DNA from 3 places in the Pedococcus sp. P2_A3 genome. Region 1 is predicted to be linked to each of the others. Evidence: predicted binding sites of a transcription regulator. Region 1 holds the regulator's gene; each other region holds the start of a gene.

Region 1 (5,717 bases):
GACCTGTCCTACGTCGAGAACGAGGGAACGCCCCATCTGTGGGCCGGTGAGATGGGTCACCCGGCACGGCGCGCGAGGCGGGCCGAGCGGTGACCCGCTGCTAAAGTCGTGGCCCACATGAGCACGAGCCAGCCGCCCTCTTCGTCGTCGAGCGCCACCCAGTACCTCCCCCGGACCCAGCCCTCCGCAGCACCCACCCCGCCTGCTCCCAGCGCGGGCAGGAGTGACGCCTACCGGCCCGAGATCCAAGGACTGCGTGCTGTCGCCGTCGGCCTCGTAGTGCTCTTCCACCTGTGGCCGCTGCGCCTGAGCGGCGGGTACGTCGGCGTCGACGTGTTCTTCGTGATCTCCGGCTACCTCATCACCTCCCACATCTACCGCGAGATCGCGCAGACCGGCACCCTGCGGGTCACCCGCTTCTGGGCCCGACGCATCCGGCGACTGCTGCCCGCGTCGCTGCTCGTGCTCGCCCTGTCTGCCGTCGGCGTGCTGCTGTGGGCCCCGGCCACCGTGTGGCAGCCCTCCGCGCGGCAGCTGGGGGCCAGCGCCCTCTACGTCCAGAACTGGGCCCTGGCGTTCGACTCGGTCGACTACATGGCCCTCGACAACGTCCCGACCGTGGCCCAGCACTACTGGTCGCTGTCGGTCGAGGAGCAGTTCTACGCGGTCTGGCCGCTGCTCATCGTCGGCCTGCTCGCGTTGCAGCGGTGGGTGCGGCGGCGCAGCGCGGCTGGCGCCCCGGCGACCTCGGACCAGCAGCGACGCATCCTCATGGGTGGGCTCGCCGTGCTGGCGGCAGGCTCGCTCGTGTGGTCGACGATCAGCACTGCGCAGGACCAGCCATTTGCCTACATGAGCACCTTCACCCGCACCTGGGAGTTCGCCGCGGGCGCGATCACGGGACTGGTCACGATGGCCATCACGGGACGCAAGGCGCAGGTGCTCGGGTGGCTCGGAGTCGTCGCCGTCGTGGCGTCGGGGTTCGCCTACACCGAACGCAGCGCCTTCCCGGGGTGGATCGCCCTCGTGCCGGTGCTGGGCACGGTCGCGATCATCCTCGCCGGACGCGGGGCCGCCAGCACGGCCGGCTGGTGGCTCTCGCTGCGACCCGCACGCTTCATCGGTGACATCTCCTACTCGATCTACCTGATCCACTGGCCGTTGATCGTCCTGACCCCCTACGCCACCGGCCACCGCCTGAACTGGCACGAGAAGCTCGCGCTCCTCGCGGTCACGGTCGTCCTGGCGTGGCTCAGCAAGACCTTCGTCGAGGACCCGCTGCGCACGCGGCCCCTGCTCGCCGCGGCACCCTGGCGGGCCTTCGCCTTCGCCGCTGCCGGCATGCTCGTCCTGGTCACGTCCACCGTTGGCATCAATGCCGAGCTGCAGCACCGCGAGGCCACGGCGGCCGCGGCCGCGGACGCCCAGCTCGCTGCAGGGGCCACGTGCCTCGGGCCGGCGGCGCTGGACCCTGCGAACGGGTGTCGCAGCGTCGCGGGTGACGGCGACCTCGTGGTGCCGCCGGAGGTGGTGGCGCAACAGCTCAAGAACGACATCTTCGCCCGCTGCCAGCAAACGCTGGCCGCCTCGGCGCTCAAGACCTGCCACCTCGGCGAACAGAAGAATCCGCAGCGCACGGTGGCGCTGCTCGGCGACTCCCATGCCGGCGCGCTCACCCCGCTGATGGACGCGCTGGGCAAGCAACTGGGGTGGGACGTCATCGCGGCGACGAAGGGGTCCTGCCCCGCGACCACGGCCCGACGGGTGCTCGCCAAGGAAACGGCGGACGACCGTCAGCTGGCCTGCGAGGAATTCAACCGGGCAGCCACCCGAGAGGTGTTGGCCAACCGCCAGATCACCGACGTCTTCGTGACCTCGTTCAGCAGCGACTACGCATGGACGAACGCTCCGGGCGGCAACCTGGGTGACCCCGGCCCTGATGGTTACAAGGCGGTCTGGAAGCAGTTCATCGACGCCGGGAAGCGGATCCACGTGATCCGCGACGTCCCGTCGACGGGAGGGCGCAACATCCCCACCTGCATCGCGCAGTCACGTGACGGCGCGAGCGACTGCGAAGTACCCCGGGCAGATGCGCTCCCTGAGGACCTCGAGTTCTCGACGGCACGGTCCTTGGCCAACCCGAAGGTCACCGTGATCGACCTGACGCCACAGTTCTGCGACGCCAAAAACTGCTTTGGCCGGATCGGCAACGTCATCGTCTACCGCGACATGTCGCACCTGAGCATCGAGTACGCCACCCTGCTCGCGCCCTATGTCGAGCGCCAGCTCGGCACGGTGCCCAAGTAGTTACCGGATCCCACGGAGGGACCGACCCTCACTCGCTGGGCGGACGTCACCCCACCGCGGGGATCAGCAGGGTCTGACCTGCGTGGATGTCGCTGCCGGTCAGGTCGTTGGCGATCTGGATCTGGGCGACGGCCTCGGCCATCGACAGCTGCGGGAGCTGCTGGGTCGCGATCTCGGAGAGGGTCTGGCCGGACCGGACCGTGGTCGAGTGGTCGATCACGGTGGCGGACGCGCCTCCGGAGAAGAGGGCGACCGCCAGGGCGACCGCAGCCACGACGACGGTGAGGGTGAGGGCCAGCCGGCCGGTGCGGGTGATGCGCAGCGGGCGGGTCGGCAGCGCGGCCACGGCTGCCCCGGTGGGGACCGAGACCAGCTGCGGTCGAGCCGGGCGAACGGGAACCCGCACCGGAGCGGGGGCGACGTCCCAAGCGACTGCTGCACTCATCTGGTCCTCCATCGTGGCGTTCAGTGGCGCGGCGTGAACCGCGTGGTCTGTCGAGTTGGTCGAACGGGTGTGCGAACAACTGCCTAGGTGATTTCTAGCACGCATGTTCGAACGGATCAAGACACGCGTCGAACACATGTTTGGCACAGACGTTCGAAGGCCATACGCTGTGTTCATGCCCCAAGCACATCAGAGGCCACTGACAACGCACCCGTCACACCCTCTGGACCGTGCGCCACACGGCACCTGACCTGCACCAACACCTGCACCACCGGCACCTGCACCCGTCCCTGTACCTGCTCAAGTGAGGAAGCGGCATGAGCGACGACAACGTCAAGGAACTGCCCGACCGCGATCGCGGTGACGGGCTCACCGTCCGGCAGCGGCGGGTGCTCGAGGTGATCCGCAACTCGGTGGACCGGCGCGGCTACCCCCCGAGCCTGCGGGAGATCGGCGAGGCCGTGGGGCTCACCTCCCCCAGCTCCGTCGCCCACCAGCTGTCCACCCTGGAGCGCAAGGGCTTCCTGCGCCGTGACCCCAACCGGCCGCGGGCCATCGAGGTCGTCTCTCCCGACTCCCCCGCCGACATGCGGGGCTACCGCGGCGGCGCGAGCGTCGAGGACGAGACCGCCACCTACGACGAGACCGGCGTCAACGACCAGCGGCCGGAGGCCTCCTACGTGCCAGTGCTCGGTCGCATCGCGGCGGGCGTGCCGATCCTGGCCGAGGAGACCGTCGAGGACGTGTTCCCGCTCCCCCGCCAGATCGTCGGCGAGGGCCAGCTCTTCCTCCTGCAGGTCGTCGGTGACTCGATGATCGAGGCCGCGATCTGCGACGGCGACTGGGTCGTCGTGCGGCAGCAGCCCAGCGCGGACAACGGTGACATCGTCGCTGCGATGCTCGACAACGAGGCCACCGTGAAGACCTTCAAGCGCAAGGACGGCAAGGTGTGGCTGATGCCGCACAACGCCGCGTTCGACCCCATCGACGGAGACCACGCCACCATCCTCGGCAAGGTCACCGCGGTGTTGCGCCGCATCTGACCTCGACCCTCAGGTGCCGGCTGCACCGTGTGCCGCGGCGCGCCTCGGGCGTGCCGCGGCACACGCGTGTCCGGCGCGTGTCCGGCATGGGGCGCCGGGTCGGATCAGGTCGGCTCAGTCACCCAGGGCGTCGAGCAGGTGGGTGACCTTGGTGGCGAACCGCTCCCCGCCATCCCCGTCGGCCCAGAGCTCCCACAGCTCGTTGTCGTCGGACTTCAGCGCGCGGTGCAAGGCCTGGGTCGCCAGCTCCTCGAGGCGCTCGTCGACCTCGATGGGGTCCTCGTCGAGCCAGCGCGGCACGTTCCGCTCCCCGACCACGGACTCGAAGTCGTCACAGGCGGCCACCACGGCGGCGGCCGCAACCGCCTCCGACATGGTCGGTGCCTCGATGTACCCCGACGCGCGCACCACCCGCACGAGCGCCTTCTCGACCTTGGTGCGTCGCGCCTCCTGCTCCGCTTCCTCGAGCTCGTCGAGGAAGTCCAGCGCGTCGTCGTTCTCGAACGGCCCAGCTCCGATGGCGCCCATCTCCGAACCTCCACAGCCTGCGACAGGGGTGCAGTTCCGAGGGTGCCAAGAGGCGGCGCGACACGCCAGCCCTAATGCGGCGGGCTCATCCGTTGGTACCACGCCGTATCGACGTAACGACCGAACTTGTGCCCCACCTCTCGCAGGATCCCCACGCGTTCGAACCCGCACGCCACGTGCAGGGCCACGCTCGCGTCGTTCGGCAACGCGATCACCGCCACCTGGGTGTGCACCCCGGGTGCGGCGTCGAGCCGGGCCAGCAGCGCGGCATACAGGGGGCGGGCGAGCCCGCGACCACGCGCCGACTCCGCGAGGTAGACCGACACCTCCTTGGAGCCCGCGTAGGCGGGCCGCGGGCGGAACGGGCCGGAGAAGGCGTAGCCGAGCAGCTCGCCCTCCGCCGTGCAGGCGACCAGCACGATGTTGCCGTCGCCGACGGCCGCGAGCTTCTCGCCGAGGTATGCCGCGCCGCGCGGCTCGGTGTCGAAGGTCGCCAGCGAGGTGCGCACCTGCTCGTCGTAGATGGCGGCCATCGCCGGCAGATCGGCCGATACCGCGTCGCGCACGACGGTTGGGGGGTGCTCGGCAGGGACGGGGCTGCTCATATCGGCGATGCTAGGGGGATGAGCGACGGCCACCAGCACTCCGACCGGCACGGATCGACCGATCGGCCCGACCTGCCGGACCCGGACCGCGGCACCCCCACGGACCGCCAGGCCCTCTGGGACGAGCGGTATGCCGCGCACGAGCACGTCTGGAGCGCGACCCCGAATGCCGAGGTGGAGCGGATCGTGGGCGACTGGTCACCGGGTCGGGCCCTCGACCTCGGGGCCGGTGAGGGGCGCCACGCCGTGTGGCTCGCCGCGCTGGGCTGGCGGGTGACGGCCGTCGACTTCTCGTCGGTCGGGCTCGCCAAGGGCGAGAAGGAGTCGACCCGCCGCGGCCTGCGGGTCGACTGGGTCGTCGCCGATGCCCGGTCGTGGCACCCGGCACCGCACGTGCTCTACGACCTGGTGCTGGTGTCCTACCTGCACCTGCCGTCCGACGTCATCTCGCGGACCCGGGGCTGGCTGGCACCGGGTGGCGCGCTCGTGGTGGTCGGTCACGGCCTGCGCAACCTCACCGAAGGCGTCGGCGGCCCGTCCGACCCGGCCCTCCTGCACACCCCCGACCAGCTGCGCGAGGCCGCGGGCGACCTGGGCATCGAGCGGTGCGAGGAGTACGTGCGCCCCACCGAGGACGGCGATGCCATCGACGTCGTGCTCGTGGCTAGGCGGCCAACCGGGTGAGCAGTGCCGTGAGGGTCGGGGCCAGCGGCGCGTCGACCTGCACCGAGGCCTCTGCGTCTCCACGGGTGGGCCCACGGGTGATGATCGCGACCGGGATGTCGAGGG
Region 2 (5,717 bases), on a different contig from region 1:
GACCTCTCGACCGAGCACCCTGTCGAGGCACAGCCACACCGTGCCCATCCCACCGCTGCCGATGGGACGGACCACCTCGTAGCGTCCGGCGATGACCTGGGGCTGCACTGGGGTCCTTTCGATCGGGTCCGGGTTCACCCTATTGGCCGCGGCACGTCCTTGACACTCCACGGCAGACCCGTGACAGGCTGCCATGGTGCGGCCGAGCCTGTACGAGTTCGCCGGGGGCGACGAGGCGCTCCTCGCCCTCGCGCGCGCCCACCACGAGCGGTGCGTCGCCGATCCGATGCTGAACCACCCGTTCACCAAGGAAGACCTCAACCCGAAGCACGTCGAGCGCCTGGCCGCCTACTGGGCCGAGGTGCTGGGTGGGCCGCCGCGTTACTCCGAGCAGCTGAGCGACCACTCGTCGATGCTGCGGATGCATGCCGGCAACGGTCCCGGCATGCTCGAGCTCGGCCCCCGGTTCGTCGACTGCTTCGTGGCGGCCGCGGACGACGTGGGCCTGCCTCCCGATCCCGAGTTCCGGGCGGCCCTGCGGGCCTACATGGAGTGGGCGGTCGCCGACGTCAACGAGTTCCACGACGAGGACTCCACCGTGCCGACCGGCCTGGGTATGCCGCGCTGGGACTGGGAGGGTCTGGTCACCTCCGGTCGCGACTGACCTCGGCGCGGACGCGAGGTGCGGGGCGCTCAGGCGAGGGCGTCGACGACCTGGTCGGCCGCGGCATACGGGTCGGTCGTGCCGTCCACGACGGCGGCGGCAAGCTCGTCGACACCGTTGCCGTGGCGCAGGTCGCCCATCTTGGCGCGCAGCGCCTGGAGGGCGATCGACTCGATCTCGTCGCCGGCCCGGCGGACTCGTCGATCGCGCAGGGTGCCGGACTCCTCCATCCACGACGTGTGCTTCTCGATCGCCTCGATGACCTCGTCGATGCCCTGCCCCTGCTGGGCGACGGTCTTGATGACCGGGGGACGCCAGAGGCCGGGCTCGGTGCGGTCGCCGAGCGAGATCATGTGGCGGATGTCGCGCACCGTGGCGTCGGCGCCGTCGCGGTCGGCCTTGTTGACGACGAAGATGTCGCCGATCTCGAGGATGCCCGCCTTGGCGGCCTGGATGCCGTCACCCATGCCCGGTGCCAGCAGGACGATGGTCGTGTCGGCCAGCCCGGCGATCTCGACCTCCGACTGCCCGACGCCCACGGTCTCGACGAGGATCACCTCGCACCCGGCGGCGTCGAGCACGCGCAGCGCCTGGGGGGTCGTCCACGACAGGCCGCCGAGGTGTCCACGGCTGGCCATCGAACGGATGTAGACGTCGGGGTCGAGCGCGTGGTCCTGCATCCGCACCCGGTCACCGAGCAGCGCACCACCCGAGAACGGCGATGACGGGTCGACGGCGAGGATGCCGATTCGCTTGCCCTGCTTGCGAAATGCGCCGACGAGGGCGTTGGTGGACGTCGACTTGCCGACGCCGGGACTGCCGGTGATCCCGATGATGTGCGCCTGCCCGGTGTGCGGCGCGAGTGCCGCCATCACCTCGCGGAGGGCAGGGTGGCGGTCCTCGACGAGGGAGATCAACCGCGCGACGGCGCGGGGCGACCCTGCCCTGGCCGACTCGACCAGGGCAGGGACGTCGACGGTGCGGGGAGCCAAACGTCAGACGCTGTCGGAGGTGCTCGGGACGCGCACGATCAGCGCGTCACCCTGGCCGCCACCGCCACAGAGGGCAGCGGCGCCGACCCCGCCGCCACGACGCCCGAGCTCGAGGGCGAGGTGGAGGGCGATCCGCGCGCCGGACATGCCGATCGGGTGGCCGAGGGCAATGGCCCCACCGTTGACGTTCACCTTGTCGACGTCGATGCCGAGCTCCTTCGCGGAGGCCAGGCCCACGGCCGCGAACGCCTCGTTGATCTCGACGAGGTCGAGGTCGGCGGGGGTGATGCCCTCGCGCTCACAGGCCTTGGCGATGGCGCGGGCGGGCTGCTGCTGGAGGGTGGAGTCGGGGCCGGCGACGACGCCATGTGCGCCGATCTCCGCGATCCAGGTGAGCCCCAGCTCCTCGGCCTTCGTCTTGCTCATGACCACGACGGCAGCCGCGCCGTCGCTGATCTGGCTGGCCGAGCCGGCCGTGATGGTGCCGTCCTTGGAGAACGCCGGACGCAGCTTGCCCAGCGTCTCGGTGGTCGTGTCGGCGCGGATGCCCTCGTCGGTCTTGAACTCGAGCGGGTCGCCCTTGCGTTGCGGGATGGAGACCGCGACGACCTCGTCGTCGAAGAGGCCGTCCTTCCAGGCGCGCGCGGCGAGCTGGTGGCTGCGGGCGCTGAACTCGTCCTGCTGCTCGCGGGTGAACTCCTGGTCGCCGGTGTTGGCCTGCTCGGTGAGCAACCCCATCGCCTGGTCGGTGAAGGCGTCCCACAGGCCGTCGAAGGCCATGTGGTCGCGCATCGTCACGTCGCCGTACTTGAAGCCCTCGCGGGACTTCTCGAGGAGGTGTGGAGCGTTGGTCATCGACTCCTGACCCCCGGCGACCACGATGTCGAACTCACCCGCGCGGATCAGCTGGTCGGCCATCGCGATGGCGTTGATCCCGGAGAGGCAGACCTTGTTGATGGTCAGCGCGGGGACCGTCATCGGGATGCCGGCCTTGGCGGCGGCCTGGCGGGCGGGGATCTGGCCCGCACCGGCCTGGAGCACCTGGCCCATGATGACGTAGTCGACCTGGTCGGGGCTCACCCCGGCCTTCTCGAGGGCACCCTTGATGGCGAAGCCCCCGAGGTCAGCGCCCGAGAAGTCCTTGAGCGAGCCGAGGAGGCGGCCCATGGGGGTGCGGGCACCCGCGACGATGACGGAAACGGGACGGTCAGACATGGTTGGAGGCCTCCAGCGCCATTGGGGATTACCTGGGTTCACTCTAATGCGCGAGGCGGTATGCGGGTCCGCCCGGGCGGGTGGTGCTGACCACACTCGGGTATGCCGCGTGGTCACGGACGTCAGCCGGTCGCCTCACGAATCCCGTTGCCGGACTTCAGGATTCGTGGATCCATCGGGTTGACAGGCCGCGTTTGCCCTGAATAGACTTCGAACACACGTTCGAAGTAGTGGATCGTAGCGATGGATCGTGATGACCGGGGGGTTGATGGCTGTGCGCGGTTGGACAAGTACGAGAGCGGTGTCGTCGGCGACGCCCTCGTTCGGCTCCGGCTCGCTCACCGCCGCCATCGTGCGCGACGCCGACCCGACGGTCCTCGCGGCGGCCGTGTTCGCGCTCTCGAAGTCCGACGTCGCGGCGCTTGACCGGAGCGAGGCAGAGGCCTACATCGTGGCCTGCGAGCGGGTGGCGGCCGCCGTCGAGTCTCGCCAGTCGCTCGCCATGGACACCCTCGCGGCTCGCGTCGAGGACGACCACTTCCGACGACTCGAGGAGTCGGGTCTGTCGGTGGGAGCCGCCGGGATCGACACCCACGGGCTGGTGGCCTCGGCCCTGTCCCCCGCCCTGCACTGCGCGACGCGCACGGTGCAGCGCCGTCTGGTCGCGGCGCGATGGCTGGCCTGCGAGTTCGGTGCGACGTTCGACGCCGCCTGGGACGGCGACCTCGAGCGTCGCCGCACTGAGGTGGTGGTCGAGGCGGGCCTGTCGGTGCCGGCGGAGCTGCGCGGCGCCTTCGAGGCACTGGTCCTCGAGTCCTCGGTCGACGAGGTCACCGGCGAGTACGTCGTGGTGTCCGACCGGGTGCGTGAGCTGTCGCGCGCCGAGCTCGCGAGCCGGGCGACCAAGATCGCCCGCGAGCTCGACCCGTCCAGCGAGGAGACGGCCGCCGCCCGTGCCAGGGACGGCCGCCGGGTCGTCATCCAGCCCGACCGCGGCAACCCCGGCATGGCTCGCTGGGTCGTGACCGTCCCCACCGACGCCAGCCGGCGGATGGCCGCGGCGGTCGACGCGCTGGCCGGTGACTACGCGCGGGCCAACCCCGGCGCCCCGATCGACGCCGCGCGGGCGGATGCGCTGACCGACCTCGTGCTCTCCAGCGCTGAGGTGTCGACGGTGGTCGAGCTGCTGGTGCCGGCCCTCCCGGCCACGGCAGTGCTCGTCGCGTCGCAGTCCGGCCACGCGTCGGCACCCGCTGACCCGACGCCCGACCCGGACACGTCGGCAGGCGCGCACCCGTCGGCAGGCGCGCACCCGTCAGCAGGCTCGGACGAGGTTCGTCAGCGCACGCAGGGGCAGACCGTCCGCTGGGTCATTCCCGGGGTCGTCGACGACCCACGACACGGCGCACTCGCCCCTGAGGTCGTGGCGAGGCTGCTCAGCGACCCCGACGTCGCACTTCGGCTGGCGCGCCTCGACCCGGACGGTTCGATCGTGCAGGACCCCACCACCTACAGACCGAGCGCCTCGGTCCGGCGGCGGGTCCGGTCGAGGGATGGCGGCTGCAGGTTCCCCGGGTGCAACGTGCCCGCCCGCAACACCGATCTGGATCACGTCGTCGCCTTCCCGCACGGCCCCACCGACCCCGCCAACCTCGTCTGCCTGTGCCGCACCCACCACGGGTTCAAGCACCACGGCGGGTGGACGCTGAGCCTTTCCACCAACGGCACGGTGACCTGGCGGGCCCCGGACGGGCGCAGCTGGGTCACGGAGCCTCGACCCCACGGGATCCGCGCCGACCTGCAGCTCACTGACGGGCTGGATCCCCAGCGGCGGCACGACCTCCGCCGTGGGTGGCTGCCGGGGTTGCCCGTCGGCATGACCCCGGCCGACCTCCTCGGTGCCGAACACTGCCTCCCCGACGACCCACCCGAGAGCCCGCACACCCCGCCTGCCCCGCCCGACTGGGCCGACCTCGACCCAGCCCGGAAACCGGCAGTGGCAGTGAACTCCTGGTCAGCCCTCGAACAGCACCTCGAACGCCTGCTGGCCCTCGCAGCCTGACCTCAGCGCGGCCTGGCGTCCGACCGCTCCGCTGAGCCACCACCTCCCGACTCCTGGCCAGGGGTGCGGCACCGATCCCCAGATCCGGCGCCAGCATGCGGCACCGGTGGCCGCACGTGGGTCGATCAGCCGGTGTGGACGTCGGTGACCCGCTGGCCGTCGGGGGCGATGATCGACACGGTGATGCGCAAGGGGCCGGACAGCGGGATGAAGGCTTCGTACGGCGGCGGGGGGTTGAGCCCGCGGCGAGGCCGGTTGCGCACGACGACGATCTCGGTGGTTCGGGGGAACCCGCCCGACGCCAGCGGGATCTCGTCGAGGGGGAACGACCCGGAGAGGGTCCGTGGTCGCAGCCCCGGACCGACCGGCGGCCGGAAGGGCTCGCGCGGCAGGAAGGGACCGCCGGGGCGGACCCCTTCGCCGGGCAGTGGACCGGGGAGCCGTCCGGGGAAGGGCTCGGGCACGATCGGTCCCGGCGGCAGCGGCCCGGGCTCGATCCCACCGGGACCGATCGGCCCCGGACCGACCGGTATCGGACCGACCGGCCCCGGGCCGACCGGTATCGGGAGCGGACCGAGCAACCGCTGCTGGGCGACGATCTCCATCACGTAGGGCGGCCTGCGGCGGTAGCTCGCAGTGGTGATGATGCCCAGGTGCACGCCCCGCCCGGCGATCGCGAACACGTCGACGATCGAGACGGTCACGTCCGGTGGTGGCGGCACCCACCCGGGCACGGTCAGCTCGCGGACCACCTCGCGCCCGAACGGGTCGACCAAGCGCACCC
Region 3 (5,717 bases), on a different contig from region 1:
GGTCGATGATCCCGAGGAACTTGTCGCTGCGGTAGGACCGCCGCATCGCCTTCAGCACCCGGTCCGAGCCCGACTGGAGCGGCATGTGCAGGCTCGGCATGACGTTGGGCGTCTCGGCCATCGCGGTGATGACATCGTCGGTGAAGGCGGCCGGGTGGGGGCTCGTGAAGCGCACCCGCTCGAGCCCCTCGATGTCGCCACAGGCCCGCAGCAGCTTGCCGAAGGCCAACCGGTCACCGAACTCGACGCCGTAGGTGTTGACGTTCTGGCCGAGCAACGTCACCTCGACGACGCCCTGCTGGACCAGCGCCTCGACCTCCGCGAGCACGTCGCCGGGGCGTCGGTCGGCCTCCTTGCCGCGCAGGCTGGGGACGATGCAGAACGTGCAGGTGTTGTTGCACCCCACCGAGATCGACACCCACCCGGCGTAGGCCGAGTCGCGTCGGGTCGGCAGCGTGCTCGGGAAGACCTCGAGGCTCTCGAGGATCTCGACCTCCGCGCGCTTGTTGTGGCGGGCCCGGTCGAGCAGGGCCGGCAGGCTGCCGATGTTGTTGGTGCCGAAGACGACGTCCACCCAGGGCGCCCTCTGCACGATGGTCGCGCGGTCCTTCTGGGCCATGCAGCCCCCGACCGCGATCTGCATGTCGGGGTTCTTCGTCTTGGCGGGGCGCAGCTGCCCGAGGTTGCCGTAGAGCTTGTTGTCGGCGTTCTCGCGGACGGCGCAGGTGTTGAAGACCACGACATCGGCGGCCTCGGGCCGAGCGCTCGCAGGCAGGCTGTTGACGTCGACGTAGCCGGCCGTCTCCAGCAGCCCGGCGAGGCGCTCGGAGTCGTGCACGTTCATCTGGCACCCGTGGGTGCGGACGTCGTAGGTCTTGGCTGCGCTCAGGGGCGCGGTGGCGTGCGTGGGCGTGGCAGTCATGGCACGGACAAGGGTACGTGCTCCGCACGACGAGGTATGCCGCGTTGGCACGTTGGCACGCTGGCACGCTGGCACGCTGGCACGCTGGCGCGTTGACGCGCTGGGCATCCGCCCAGCCGCAGCCGCTCGGTCGCCCGGGCCGGTCAGCGGGTGCGCAGGTCGGCGACGAGCGGAGGCGCCGCCACGAGGAGCAACACGAGTGCGGGGGCGATCAGGACCGGGAAGCCGACAGCGAGGTAGCCGGCTGCGCCGAGCAGTCCGCCGAGGAAGAACAAGCCGACCAGACCCGCGAGCATGCCGAGCTTGCCGAGGTCGGCTCGCACCGGCGGCTCGCCTGTCCGGCGACTGCGGTAGACGAGCTTGCCGAGCTCGATCCCGATGTCCGTCACCATTCCCGTGACGTGGGTCGTGCGGATCTGGGCCGCTGAGATCTTGGTGATGATGGCGTTCTGCAGACCCATCGTGAAGCAGAGCACCGCCACGAACACGTGGTCACGGTGTTCCCACACCAGCCGATCGGCCAGTGCGCCGAAGGCCAGGATCAGCAGCGCCTCGACGACGAGCACGTTCGCGTAGCGCCCGTGCAGGCCACGACGTCGCCCCCAGTTGAACAGCAGGGCGCAGGTCATCGCCCCGAGCACAAAGGCTCCGATGGCCTCGACGCCCACCCACACGAGGGCGAACGACCCCAGGACGAGGTGGTCCGCGACGGACGCCGTCAGGCCGGTCATGTGTGAGGTGTACACCGACACCGCGACGAACCCGACCGAGTTGAGGGTTCCCGCGATGAGGGCGAGCAAGGCGGCGAGGTACTGGTTGCGGCGCAGGGTGCGCTCGGCGCCGGTCAGGGTGGCCAGCCGGCCCGCGACCAGCGTTCCCCGCCCGAGGGAAGCTGGGGGCACGTCGCGAGCAGTCACAGCCGGAGAGTACGCCTGCCCGGTTTCAGTCGGGCTGGTGCTCAGTCGCGCTGGTGCTCGGGCGCGGCCGCGATGGCCTCACGGATGACGGCCATGGACAGCTCGGCCGGGTAGCCCTTGCGGGCGAGCAGGCCCGCCAGTCGCCTCTTCTGCACCAGAGGCTCGAGCCCGTGCATGGACCGGAGCTTCTTGGCCACCAGCTGGGCGGCCCGGTCACGCTCGGCCTCCGGGTCGATCTGGTCGAGGGTCGCCTGCGCCGTCTCGTCGTCCACGCCCTTGGTGCGCAGCTCGCGCGCCAGGGCTCGTCTGGCCAGTCCCCGCCCGGCCTGCTGGGACCGGACGAGCATCCCGGCGTACGCCACGTCGTCGACCAGGCCGACGTCGGTCATCCGGTCGAGCACGGCCTCGGCCACGTCGTCGGGACAGTTGCGAGCCCGCAGCTTGTCACGCAGCTGCTGGCGGCTCTTGGGTGACAGGGCGAGCTGACGCAACACGATCTGGCGGGCCACGTCGTAGGCATCCGGTTCCCCGTCACGGGTCTGCAGGTCGGCTTCGGGGTCGCCCGGGATCGGCTGCCACGCCCGGGGTCGCCGACTCGCCGGCTCTCCCGTGGACGGTGGCGAGGGTTCGCGCGTCGCGGCCAGGGCTGCCTCGAAGGCTGCCCTGGCCGCACTGCGCCGATCCGTCATGTGCGTCGATCCGTCATGTGCGTCGATCGGTCATGTCAGTCGGTCAGTCGGGGTGGCTCAGAACTCGACCGGCACCTCGGGGACCGCCGCCTCGGCCGGCTTGTCGACCTGCGGGCCGATGCCGAGCTTCTCCTTGATCTTCTTCTCGATCTCGTTGCCGAGGTCGGGGTTGTCCTTGAGGAACTGCCGGGCGTTCTCCTTACCCTGTCCGAGCTGGTCGCCCTCGTAGGTGTACCAGGCGCCGGCCTTGCGGACGAAGCCCTGCTCGACCCCCATGTCGATCAGGCCGCCCTCACGCGAGATGCCCTGGCCGTAGAGGATGTCGAACTCCGCCTGCTTGAACGGCGGGGCCACCTTGTTCTTGACGACCTTGACCCTGGTGCGGTTGCCGACCGGGTCGCTGCCGTCCTTGAGGGTCTCGATCCGCCGCACGTCGAGGCGCACCGAGGCGTAGAACTTCAGCGCCTTGCCACCGGTGGTGGTCTCCGGGGAGCCGAACATGACGCCGATCTTCTCGCGGAGCTGGTTGATGAAGATGGCCGTCGTGCCGGTGGTGTTGAGGGCGCCGGTGAGCTTGCGCAGGGCCTGTGACATCAGGCGGGCCTGCAGACCCACGTGGCTGTCGCCCATCTCGCCCTCGATCTCGGCGCGGGGCACGAGCGCGGCCACCGAGTCGATCACGATGATGTCGATGGCACCGGACCGGATCAGCATGTCGGCGATCTCGAGCGCCTGCTCCCCCGTGTCGGGCTGGCTGACCAGCAGGGCGTCGGTGTCGACCCCCAGCTTCTTGGCGTAGTCGGGGTCGAGGGCGTGCTCGGCGTCGATGAACGCCGCGATGCCGCCGGCCCGCTGGGCACTGGCCACGGCGTGGAGCGCCACCGTCGTCTTGCCCGAGGACTCCGGGCCGTAGATCTCGACGACGCGACCGCGCGGGAGACCGCCGATGCCGAGCGCCACGTCGAGCGCGATCGAGCCGGTCGGGATCACGTCGATCGGGGGACGGACGTCGTCGCCGAGGCGCATGACCGCGCCCTTGCCGAACGACTTCTCGATCTGCCCCATCACGCTGTCGAGGGACTTGGACTTCTGGTCCAGGGTTGCGGAGTTCGCTCCAGACATCTTGGCCACCATTCCTTCTTTCATTTCGAGTCGGGCGCGCCTGCCTTCGACCCTCGGGCAGCTGCTCTGCTTGGGTCAGACGCTAGGTGTCGGCACCGACAGCCGTCCGAGTCGCTCGCACGACCTGTGGACGGTGGCTCTGTGGCGGTTCCACCTGGGGACGAAGGTACCGAACACCTGTTCGAAATCCAGCATCCGACACGCGACACGCCGCGAACGGCTCCCGGTCAGGACGCCCGGCCCGCTCGACGCATCGGCGTGTGCGGGATCCCGTCCTCGAGGAACCCCCGCCCGCTGGGAGCGAAGCCGAACCCGGCATACCAGTCCACGAGGTGGGACTGGGCGTCGAGCACCACCGTGCGCTCCCCCGCCACGTCCAGCGCTGCGCGCACGAGGCGGGCTGCCAGCCCCTGGCCCCGGGCCGACGCGACCGTGGCGACCCGACCGATCCGCAGCGCCTCCCCGTCGTCGAGGAGCCGCAGGGTGGCCACCGGCTGGCCGTCCTGCTCCACCCACAGGTGACGCGTGAGGGGTTCGAGGTCACGGCCGTCGAGGTCGAGGTAGGGACAATCCTGTTCCACCACGAAGACCGCTGACCGCAGCGCCCAGAGCCGGTAGGCGGTCAGGCCGTCGAGGTCGGCGAAGCCCGCCGACCGCACCTCGGGGTCGGCGCCGCTCACGAGAGCAGCAGCTTCTCGAGTCGCCGTGCCGTGCCGACGACCCCGATCGCGCCGAGCACCACGAGGTAGCCGACGTGGGCGAGCACGCCCCACCCGACCTCCCCCAGCATCAGCGCGCGCTCCAGCGCGACCCCGTGGTAGAGCGGAGTCAGGCGCACCACCCACTGCAGCGCCTCGGGGTAGGTGGACAGCGGGAAGAAGGTCGCGGAGAACAGGAACATCGGCTGGATCGCCAGGGTGATGTAGTCGAAGTGCACCCAGGACGTCATGAAGGTCGTGGCGAACATCCCCAGGGCGGCGAACGCGAACCCGATGAACACCGCCGCGGGAAGGGCCAGGACCGCCCACCACGAGCCCACGGCCCCGGCCAGCAGGGCGACGACGAGGAAGGCCGCGGAGTACAGCGCACCGCGGATCAGCGACCAGGCGATCTCGCCGACCGCGATGTCACGCGGACCCATGGGAGTCGCGAGCACCGCGTCATACAGCTTGGCGTGGCGCAGCTTGAAGAAGACGTTGAAGGTGGAGTCGAAGACGGCACCGTTCATGGCGGAGGCCGCCAGCAGGGCCGGGGCGACGAACTGGGGGTAGGAGACCTCGGCGCCGGAGTCGGTCGTGACGGTCTGCACCAGCGCACCGATGCCGATGCCGAGCGAGAAGAGGTAGAAGACCGGCTCGGCGAACCCGGTCACCAGGGCGATCCAGCCGTGGCGGAACGAGGTGATGTTGCGCTCGACGAGCATGCGGGCCAGACCCGCCCCGGCAGGCATGGGCACGAGCCCCGCCAGCCTGGTGGAGACCGCGCGGCCCGGGCGCGGTGGGGCCTGGGCGCTCACGGGACCAGCCTCCTGGCGAAGGAGCGTTCGGCCAGCCACCAGCCGACCGCGACGTAGGCCCCGAGCACCACGACGTGCCCGACGAAGGGGCCGACCGCCACCGAGCCCGTCGCCACGTCTCGGCACGCCTCGACCCCGTGCCACAGTGGCGTCACCCAGGCGATCGGCTGCATCCAGCCGGGCAGCTGGTCGATGGGGAAGAACGTGCCGGAGAAGAGCATCAGCGGGGTGACCACCCAGCGGAAGAGGATGTTGAAGCCGTCGTCACCCTCCTGCCGCGCGGTGAACGCGAAGATCGGCGTGACGAACGCCAGGCCCGTGAGGATCGCGATCGGCAGGCAGAAGACCGCCGCCACCGACCGGAACCCGCCGAAGAGGGCCGCCACCCCCATGAAGATCGTCGTGGCGGTGGTGAGGTGGGCGACGACCGCGAGGAAGTGGCCGCGCAGCACGTCGCGCACCGTCAGCGGCGACGCGAGCATCGCGTGGTAGCCCATGTTCCACTTGATGTAGCCCAGCACCTGGTAGGTGGACTCGCCCATCGCGACCCA

Evidence for each region. Region 1 encodes LexA, which represses DNA repair genes until DNA is damaged. Its sites were predicted from a motif close to TCGAACANNTGTTCGA; they were not measured.
Region 2: AC1DX8_RS10705 (HNH endonuclease signature motif containing protein) is a predicted target of LexA. The motif match lies at 3,082-3,097, and genes of this name have one in related genera.
Region 3: recA (recombinase RecA) is a predicted target of LexA. The motif match lies at 3,820-3,835, and genes of this name have one in related genera.

The regions. Positions count from the first base shown of each region.
Region 1 is NZ_JBFUCW010000005.1:54,522-60,238, reverse strand. It holds gene AC1DX8_RS05650 (winged helix DNA-binding domain-containing protein) at 1-93, shown strand, start outside; gene AC1DX8_RS05645 (acyltransferase family protein) at 118-2,307, shown strand; gene AC1DX8_RS05640 (LysM peptidoglycan-binding domain-containing protein) at 2,354-2,752, opposite strand; gene lexA (transcriptional repressor LexA) at 3,070-3,795, shown strand; gene AC1DX8_RS05630 (DUF4259 domain-containing protein) at 3,910-4,323, opposite strand; gene AC1DX8_RS05625 (N-acetyltransferase family protein) at 4,395-4,928, opposite strand; gene AC1DX8_RS05620 (class I SAM-dependent methyltransferase) at 4,947-5,612, shown strand; gene AC1DX8_RS05615 (NAD-dependent protein deacetylase) at 5,593-5,717, opposite strand, start outside.
Region 2 is NZ_JBFUCW010000011.1:62,560-68,276, forward strand. It holds gene AC1DX8_RS10685 (serine/threonine-protein kinase) at 1-108, opposite strand, end outside; gene AC1DX8_RS10690 (group II truncated hemoglobin) at 194-664, shown strand; gene meaB (methylmalonyl Co-A mutase-associated GTPase MeaB) at 694-1,656, opposite strand; gene AC1DX8_RS10700 (acetyl-CoA C-acetyltransferase) at 1,660-2,871, opposite strand; gene AC1DX8_RS10705 (HNH endonuclease signature motif containing protein) at 3,173-4,933, shown strand; gene AC1DX8_RS10710 (hypothetical protein) at 5,059-5,717, opposite strand, start outside.
Region 3 is NZ_JBFUCW010000009.1:99,537-105,253, forward strand. It holds gene miaB (tRNA (N6-isopentenyl adenosine(37)-C2)-methylthiotransferase MiaB) at 1-922, opposite strand, end outside; gene AC1DX8_RS09645 (YoaK family protein) at 1,066-1,839, opposite strand; gene AC1DX8_RS09650 (regulatory protein RecX) at 1,881-2,528, opposite strand; gene recA (recombinase RecA) at 2,586-3,650, opposite strand; gene AC1DX8_RS09660 (GNAT family N-acetyltransferase) at 3,878-4,330, opposite strand; gene AC1DX8_RS09665 (ABC transporter permease) at 4,327-5,166, opposite strand; gene AC1DX8_RS09670 (ABC transporter permease) at 5,163-5,717, opposite strand, start outside.